2 regions of the Pseudomonas sp. HD6422 genome follow, and region 2 is predicted to be linked to the other one. Evidence: riboswitches for the same ligand, from Rfam matches in the RefSeq annotation. Region 2 holds a riboswitch; the other holds the start of a gene.
The links. Region 2 has a riboswitch for cobalamin ahead of KY379_RS14495 (ABC transporter substrate-binding protein). Riboswitches for the same ligand answer to the same signal wherever they lie in the genome.
Positions count from the first base shown of each region.

Region 1: linked by a shared signal. The riboswitch ahead of KY379_RS21905 (CbtB-domain containing protein) and the one ahead of KY379_RS14495 (ABC transporter substrate-binding protein) in region 2 are both predicted to bind cobalamin.

Region 1 is NZ_JAHWIW010000034.1:28,506-32,713, reverse strand. It holds gene cobM (precorrin-4 C(11)-methyltransferase) at 1-339, opposite strand, end outside; gene KY379_RS21915 (cobalamin biosynthesis protein) at 369-761, opposite strand; gene KY379_RS21910 (CbtA family protein) at 761-1,453, opposite strand; gene KY379_RS21905 (CbtB-domain containing protein) at 1,464-1,649, opposite strand; cobalamin riboswitch at 1,755-1,986, opposite strand; cobalamin riboswitch at 2,067-2,271, shown strand; gene cobW (cobalamin biosynthesis protein CobW) at 2,372-3,439, shown strand; gene cobN (cobaltochelatase subunit CobN) at 3,443-4,208, shown strand, end outside.
Region 2 is NZ_JAHWIW010000017.1:104,864-109,071, forward strand. It holds gene KY379_RS14490 (FecCD family ABC transporter permease) at 1-885, opposite strand, end outside; gene KY379_RS14495 (ABC transporter substrate-binding protein) at 885-1,895, opposite strand; cobalamin riboswitch at 2,009-2,207, opposite strand; gene KY379_RS14500 (DUF1624 domain-containing protein) at 2,235-3,401, opposite strand; gene KY379_RS14505 (GNAT family N-acetyltransferase) at 3,565-4,134, opposite strand.

The DNA.
Region 1 (4,208 bases), on a different contig from region 2:
AGCGACGGCAGTGACCCCAGGGATGATCTGGTAGTCGATTCCCAGTTCGCGCAGGTGGCGGATCTGTTCGCCGATGGCGCCGTACAGGCTTGGATCGCCACTGTGCACCCGGGCGACATCCTGGCCCTTGTCGTGGGCTGCGCGGATCGCCGCGATGATTTGCTCCAGGTGCAGTTCGGCGCTATTGATCAGGGTTTCGGCCTGGTGCCCTTCGAGCACGGCCGCAGGCACCAGCGACCCCGCGTAGATGACCACCGGGCATTGGCGGATCAGGCGTTGTCCCTTGATCGTGATGAGTTCGGGGTCGCCTGGGCCTGCGCCAATGAAGTAAACAGTCATGGTGGATCCTTGAACGATGGGTGAGGCGATTATCGACCACGCGCCATGGCCAGGGTAGCCGGGCCGTGGACCTGGCGGGTGAGTACCAGGCTGGCCTGGCCTTCGACCTGCCAGGCCAGGGCCAAGGCCGCGCTTTCGGCTACGCCCCAACAGCCAGTGTGGAGGTGGGCGACGGCCGAGCGGTGGCTGAGCTGCGCCTCGAAGCGCTCGAGCGCAGGGGCGTCGAAATGCTGCAGCTGCAGGCCATGGCGCTCGGCGAGTTGCACCAGTGCAGGCTCGTTGGCCCTGGACGTCACGGTAGCGATGCCACATATCGCCGAAGGCGCCAAGCCATGGTCCTGCAACGCTTGTCGCAGCGCGCTTTCGAGGGTTTCCAGCGGACAGCCTCGGCGGCAACCGAGGCCGATGTACAGCGCCGTCATCAGGCCGGGTTGGCGCGACGATAGAGCCAAGCACTGAGCAGGCCCAGAGCCAGCCAGAACACGGCATTGGTCAGCCAGGAGGCGATCTTGAACTGGGTTTCCAGGTCCGCTGGCGCCAAGCTGGAATGATGTTCAGGTTGGGGCGCGCCGATGATATGGGGCAGTACCAGCAGCGCTGCACCGAGCGCCTTGAGCAGCCAGTGCTGACCGAACACCAGCAAGCCCAGGCCCACGGCAGTGGCGGCGGCGGTGCCGATCCACCAGGCCTGGCGCTGGCCGAGGTCAGCGGCGGCAGTCCCGGGCAGTTCCGGTGGCAGGCCCAGGGTCGGCGCCAGGCAGAACACGGCGAAGCCGGCCAGCCCCCACCAGGCGCCCGAGAGCGCGCGATTGGGTTCACGCAAGCTGTACAGTGCGGCAAGGATCAGGGCGAAGCCGACGGCTACCACCAAGTTGCCGCCGGTGGTGGCAACGATGCGCTGCCAACCGTCTTCGGGTGACCAGGCCTCGCTGTCGTGGCTGTGGGCGGCCGACGCTTCGTGGTCATGCTCGTGGTGCTCGCTCACTGGACCGGCGTTCTCATAGGTTTCGGCCTGGAGAATCAAGGGAGCGACCCAGAAGCTTTGCAGCAGGGTCAGCAAAAGAGCGGCGAGCAGGCCGCTGAACCCGGCGGTGCGGGCGATGCGCTTGATCATGCGGGCGGGCTCAGTGGCAGGGGAAGGCGGCGCTGTGACGCGTGTCGTGGGCGGCGTTGTGCACCGCTTCGATGTGCGAGAAGCCTGCGAAGTAGACCAGGCACAGGCCTAGCAGGCTGGCGCCGACAGCGACGACGAGGCGCTGGCTGAGGGAGCTGGGGGTGGCGACGCTGTGTTTGAGAGTGGTGACGGGCATGACGCATTCCTCTGCATTTATCTCAGGCAACAGGCGCGGCCGCCCCGGACGCATCAGCGCCTTGGGCCCCAGGAAAGGGGAATGCGACAGCGCCCGCCCTCCGCGGGGTGTACATGAACGCCAGGCCGGTCTCCGGGCTTACGAGGAGGAGCGTGGCTCCTGATGGGGTCACCTTCCCATGCCGAACTGCGTGGCACAGTGGTCAAGACCCTTCACTCGTCTACCGTTGCGGGGGCAGCACCGGAATGGTCGGGCCTGTTCGACATGTGTCGAGGGCCTGCGACGCACCGGTTTCCCGTTTCACCCCCGTAGGGGCACCTGAACGCAGGGCATAAGAAGAGCACGGGGCCGCAGTGGCGTCAACCACGACCCGGCACAATTTCCCCCGTCATCGGTTGACCCCCAGCCACCCCCCGCGTAGCCTTGCCGCTTCGAGGTTCTTCGGCCATGCCGAAGCTAAGATGGGAACGCGGTACAAGCCGCGGCTGCCCCCGCAACTGTAAGCACCCTTTGGATCGACACAGCCACTGCGCGACGGCGCGGGAAGGCGTCGTCCGCAAGCCCTGGATCACGGGGGCGACCGGTGCAAGCCAGGAGACCTGCCTCGAGGCGATTTCGACTTTCAACCGGGCGGGGTGATCCGGTGGCGAACGAGCCCAGCCGACCTGGCCCCGGGGCTGTCGTCCCGCATGCCCGCGCCAACCTGCCAAGGGCAACGCGACATGAAAACACTGGCCAAACTCCCCGTCACCATCGTCACCGGGTTCCTCGGCTCGGGCAAGACCACCTTGCTGCGCCACATGCTCGACAATGCCCAAGGCCGTCGTATCGCGGTCATCGTCAACGAATTCGGCGAACTGGGCATCGATGGGGAGATTCTCAAGCAATGCAGCATCGGCTGCACCGAAGAAGAAGCCAGCGGCCGGGTCTACGAGTTGGCCAACGGCTGCCTGTGCTGCACCGTGCAGGAGGAATTCTTCCCGGTGATGCGCGAGTTGGTGGCCCGCCGTGGCGACCTCGACCACATTCTCATCGAAACCAGCGGCCTGGCGCTGCCCAAACCGCTGGTTCAAGCGTTCCAGTGGCCGGAAATCCGCAACGCCTGCACCGTCGATGCCGTCATCACCGTGGTCGACAGCCCGGCCGTGGCCGCCGGCACCTTTGCCGCCTACCCGGATCAGGTCGATGCTCAGCGCAAGCTCGACCCTAACCTCGATCACGAGTCGCCGCTGCACGAACTGTTCGCCGACCAACTGGCCAGCGCCGACCTGGTGGTGCTGAACAAGGCCGACCTGATCGATGCACAGGGTCTGGCCAAAGTCCGTGCCGAGGTGGCGCAAGAGTTGCCGCCGGCAGTCAAGGTGATCGAGGCCGTCAGTGGCCGCTTGCCGCTGGAGGTATTGCTGGGCGTGGGGGCCGAGGCCGAAGCGCATATCGATGGCCGACGTACCCACCACGACAGCCATCATGACGGCGACGACCACGACGATCACGACCACGATGCCTTCGACTCCATTTCGATCGACCTGCCCGAGGCCGACGAGAGCCTGCTGCTCGACGCCCTGACTCAGCTCGTGGTCGAGTTCGGTATCCTACGTGCCAAAGGCTTCGCGGCCATTCCGGGCAAGCCGATGCGTCTGCTGGTGCAGGGCGTGGGGACGCGCTTCGACAAGCACTTCGATCGTGCCTGGCGTGCCGACGAACCGCGCATCACCCGACTGGTGCTGATTGGCCAGGACCTCGACGCCGCTCACCTGGAAGGGCGCCTGCGCCAGGCCCTGGGCGCCTGATCGATGCACCTGCTGCGGACCCAGCCCGGCGGCTTCGTGCCGGATGACAGCATTGCCGACCTTGGCCAGACTCCCGCCGAGCTGGTGATCCTCTGCAGCGGCGATTCGCACCTGGCGTTGCTCGCCGACACCGCCGAGCAATTGCCCGACGACTTTCCGACACTGCGCCTGGCCAATCCCATGCAGGTGCAGAACCACGCCTCGGTCGACCTCTACATCGACCAGGTGCTGCGTCACGCCAAGGTGATCCTGGTGTCGCTGCATGGCGGCGTCGGTTACTGGCGCTATGGGGTCGAGCAACTGGTCGAGCTGGCGGCCCAAGGCGTGCAACTGATCCTGGTGCCTGGCGACGATCGTCCGGACCCGGAGCTCACCGCGCTGGGCACGGTCGACCCGGCCCAGGCCGAGCGCCTCTGGCACTATCTGCGCCAGGGCGGCAAAGCCAATGCGCTCAATTTGTTCAACTGCATGGCCAGCCTGTGGCTGGGCAGGCAGTATCCCTGGTCAGAACCTCAGGCACTGCCGCGTACGGCCGTTTACCATCCGGCCAAAGGCAGCGCGACCCTGGAGCATTGGTACAGCCAGTGGCATCCGCAGCAACCCGTTGCAGCGCTGCTGTTCTACCGCTCACACCTGCAAGCTGCCAACACCGGCTTCATCGACGTGTTCTGCCAGCGCTTGCAGGCGGCGGGGCTCAATCCGCTGCCGGTGGCCCTGGCCAGCCTCAAGGAAAGCGCCTGCCTGGAGCAGCTTGAGCAGTGGCTGGAGG
Region 2 (4,208 bases):
CAGCGCACCGCCCAACGCGCTGGCCGGCAGCAGGCGACTGTGGCCGGGACCGAGCAAAAGACGCAAGGCATGCGGGATGACCAGTCCGACGAAACCGATGGCGCCGACGATCGAGACCATCACTGCGGTGACCAGCGCCGCGCAACTGATCAGCAGCAATTGAGTACGGCGTACGGGAATGCCCAGCGAGGCGGCGGAGTCCGTCCCGAAGGTGAAGGCATCCAGGGCGCGGCGGTGCCACAGGCACACCATCAGGCCGCCTAGCGCCACCGGCAGGGCCAGCCATACCGAAGGCCAGCGCACGCCACTGAGGTTGCCCAGCAGCCAGAACAGGATGCCCCGCGCTTGCTCGGCCGTCGCCGACTTGGTGATCAGGAAGGCGGTCAGGGCGTTGAACAATTGCGACCCGGCAATGCCGGCGAGTATCACCTGGGCGTTGTTGCTGCTTGGGCCGGCCGCGCGGGCCAGTACCAACACCAGAATGAACGCTGCCAGCGCGCCGATGAAGGCTCCACCGGACAAGCTCAAGGCAATGCTGCCCCAACCCAGCAGGCCCACCAACACCGCACCGGTCGAGGCGCCTGCCGACAGACCCAGCAGGTAAGGCTCCGCCAGCGGGTTGCGCAGCAATGCCTGGAGGATCACGCCGCAGGTGGCCAGGCCGGCGCCGCAAGCGGCCGCGACCAGCGTGCGGGTGAGGCGGTAGTTCCAGACGATGCCGGCATCGATGGGGTCGACCGGGTAGCCGGCCTGCCACAGATGGTTGGCCAGCACCCGGTAAACCACCTCCGGGGCCAGATTGCTCTCGCCGATGGCGGTGCCCACCAGCAGGGCGGCGAGCAGCGCCAGCAGGGCCAGGAAGAAGGCGGTCAACGAACGGCTCATCACGGTGTCGCTTTACCGCTGGCGAACGCTGCCGCGAGTGTTTGCAGGCCACGGAACAGGCGAATGCCTGCCTGCATGGCGTCAGCGTCGAGGATGATGATGCGGTCGTTCTTCACCGCGTCCATGTTGCGGGTGACCGGGTCGCTGCGGAGGAATTCGAGCTTCTTTTGGTAGTCGTCGGCGGGGAAGCGACGGCGGTCCATGCGCGCGATGATCAGCCAGGTGGGATTGGCCTTGGCCAGGGTTTCCCAGCCCACGCTCGGCCATTCCTCGGTCGACTCGACCACGTTGCGTACGCCCAGGGTACGCAGCATGAAGTCGGCCACGCCCTGGCGTCCGGCCACGTAGGGGTCGATGTCGAGGTCGGCGCTGGAGAACCAGAACAGCGCCGAGGTATCGCTCAGGTCCTTGCCGGCCAATTGCTGGCGGGCGCTGGCCAGGCGCTGTTGCAGATCGGCGTTGAGCGCCTCGCCCCGCGCTTGCACATCGAAGATCTCGGCCAACTGACTGATGCTCTTGTAGATGCTGTCGACCTGGAATGCCTGCAAGCGAGTGCCGTCGGCACCGACCAGGTTGTCCTTGCCTTCGCAGTCCGAAGGCAGCAGGTAGGTGGGGATGTGCAGTTCGTCGAATTGCTCACGGGTGGCGACCACGCCTTGGGCGCCGACCATCCATTCGAACTGTACCGCCACCAACTGCGGGCGCTTGCCGACCACGGCTTCGAAGCTCGGGTCGTTGTCGGCCAGGCGCTCGACCTTGTCGTTGAGTGCCTTGTACTCCGGCAGCACGTTGTTGAACCACAAAGAGGTACCGACCAGCTTCTCGCCAAGGCCTAGCGCATACAGCATTTCGGTGCCGGCCTGGCCGATGGTGACCACGCGCTCGGGGGCTTGGGTGAAGGTCTGCGTGGTGGTGCAGTTGGGCACGCTCAGCGGGTAGTGGGTGGCGGCCGCCTGGGCCATACCGGTCAGACTCAGTCCGGCAAGCAAAGTGGCGAAACGTGGCAGCATGCTGGTCGATCTCCTATCGGACAGTTCACGGAGGAACCCACGGACAGGCATCGCCAGCGCGCGCGCAAAGGCGAACGGCACCGGTACAGATGGCCAATCCCGGACACCCCGCCGGTTGGTGAATGTAGGCCGGCAGGTCTCCTGACTGGTGCGTCATCGCCCAGCTCCAGCCTTCCCGGATCGGAGATCCAGTGGCATCGATGGAGCGGGCTCGGCACCTACAGTTGCGGGGGCAGTTCCGTTTGACTCGCCTGGGCGAGTCGGGGATTCCCTATTAATTCCGTGGTGGAAACCGGCGGGCCGCATGGTAGACCATCCGGCCGCTCGGTGAAACGCATTTCAGAAGTACTTGAGCCAGCGGATGTCGCGTCGGCGTGCCTTGAGGCGAGCGAAGCTGCGTACCGGCAGGTACAGCACCGCTGTTAACAGCAACGCCATCAGCCACACCGAGGCGATGCCATCGAACCCGAAGTAGTCGCCGTGGTTCAGCCCGAACAGCGCCACGCAGGTCACGTACAGCAACTTGAGTACGTACAGGTGCAACAAGTAGAAGAACATCGGGGCTGCGCCGAATACCGCCAGCATACCGATCCAGCGCACCGCGCCTGCACGTTCGAAGGCGCGCAGCAGCAACAGCCCACAGCCGAGGGTCAGGGTGAGGAACAACAGGGACGGTGGGTATTTGGTGATGTTGAAGAAGCTCATCGCGGTGTGGGTGAAGTCGGGGTAGACACTCCAGGGCGCCTCACCGTACCCGTTGAGCAAGCGCAGCAGAACGAAGCCGGCCAGGGCGACCAGGCCGACCACCAGCAGCCGCTGCTGGCGTCGGTCGGCCGCGCTGCCACGGGCGAACCAGGGCCCCAGACCATAGCCCAGGGCGATCACGCCGATCCAGGGCAGCACGGGGTAGGACGTGCGCAGGCGCATCGCCTCGGAGACTTCCAGCCAGCCACGGTCATGCAGAATCGCCCAGGGTACGTGCAGCGCGGACTCCGCGCCGAAGTGCAGACCATCGAGCAGGTTGTGCCCAGCCACGATCAGGACGCCGATAGCAAGCAGCGCGGGGCGCGGCAGCCATACCAGCAGCGACAGGGCGATCATGCTGATGCCGATGGCCCAGATCACCTGCAAGTAGATGACGCTGGGGGGGAACTGGAAGGTCCAGGCGAAGTTGACCAGGGTGAACTCCAGTACCACCAGGAACAGTCCGCGCTTGAACAGAAAGGCCGACACATCGCTACGGCCCTGATGCTTCTCGCCGTACAGCCAGGCCGACAGCCCGGTGAGCAGGACGAACACTGGGGCGCACAGGTGCGCCAGGGTTCGGCTGAAGAACAACGAAGGCTCGGTGGCGTCGATGGTCATTGGATCGCTGACCTGGCGATGCAGAAAGAAGGTATCGCGGACGTGGTCCAGCAGCATGAACAGGATGACCAGGCCGCGCAGGGCATCGATGCTCTGCAGGCGCTGGGTGAGCAGGGTGGGCGTGGCTGAGGCGCTTGTCATGGGTGAGGTCGCAGTCAGGAATGAATATCAAGTGAAACGTTATCTTATAACAATAAAGTGAGCTGTGGTAGCTCCATTTCCTCCCCGGCGACCTCTGGGAAATGTCAGCCAAATCATCAGGTTCTGCGGTTTCAGTGGGATGGGTTCAAGGGTCTTGGCGCGGTTAGCGTCCGCGCCGGCGCGACACCCGGGCCTCGATGTTCTTGCGCCCGATCAGCAACGGCGGCTTTTCCACCACCGGCTCGTCTGCCAGCCACTTGTACATCACCAGGCAATCCACCAGCCCCAGGCGGGCATGACGAAACGCCTTGGGCAAGCGGCCGACGGTCTCGAAGCCGAGCTTCTGCCAGAGCGCCACGGCCACTTCGTTGCTGGCCACCACCGAGTTGAACTGCAAGGCCAGAAAGCCCTCCTGGCGCGCCTGTTTCTGCGAGTGTTCGCACATCAATCGTGCCACCCCACGCCCACGGGCAGCTTCGCAGACCACATAGCCGCAGTTGCCGACATGGCTGCCGGGGCCAGCGGCATTGGCCTTGAGGTAATAGGCGCCGAGCAATTCGCCGTCCTGTTCGGCCACCCAGCTGTGCAGGGGCAGTTCCAGCCAGTGCCGGCGAGCCTGTTCGAAGCTCATGTCAGGAGCAAGGGCATAGGTTTCGCAGGCCTGGATCACGGCCTGGAAGGTTGGCCAGAATCGTTCGAAGTCGTCTGGGGTCATGGGGCGTAGAAGGGTCATGGCATTACCTGCAATGGCTGGGGCGCCAAGTCTGGGTCGGCAGGCGCCGCCACGCAAGGGTGGCGACGCTAATC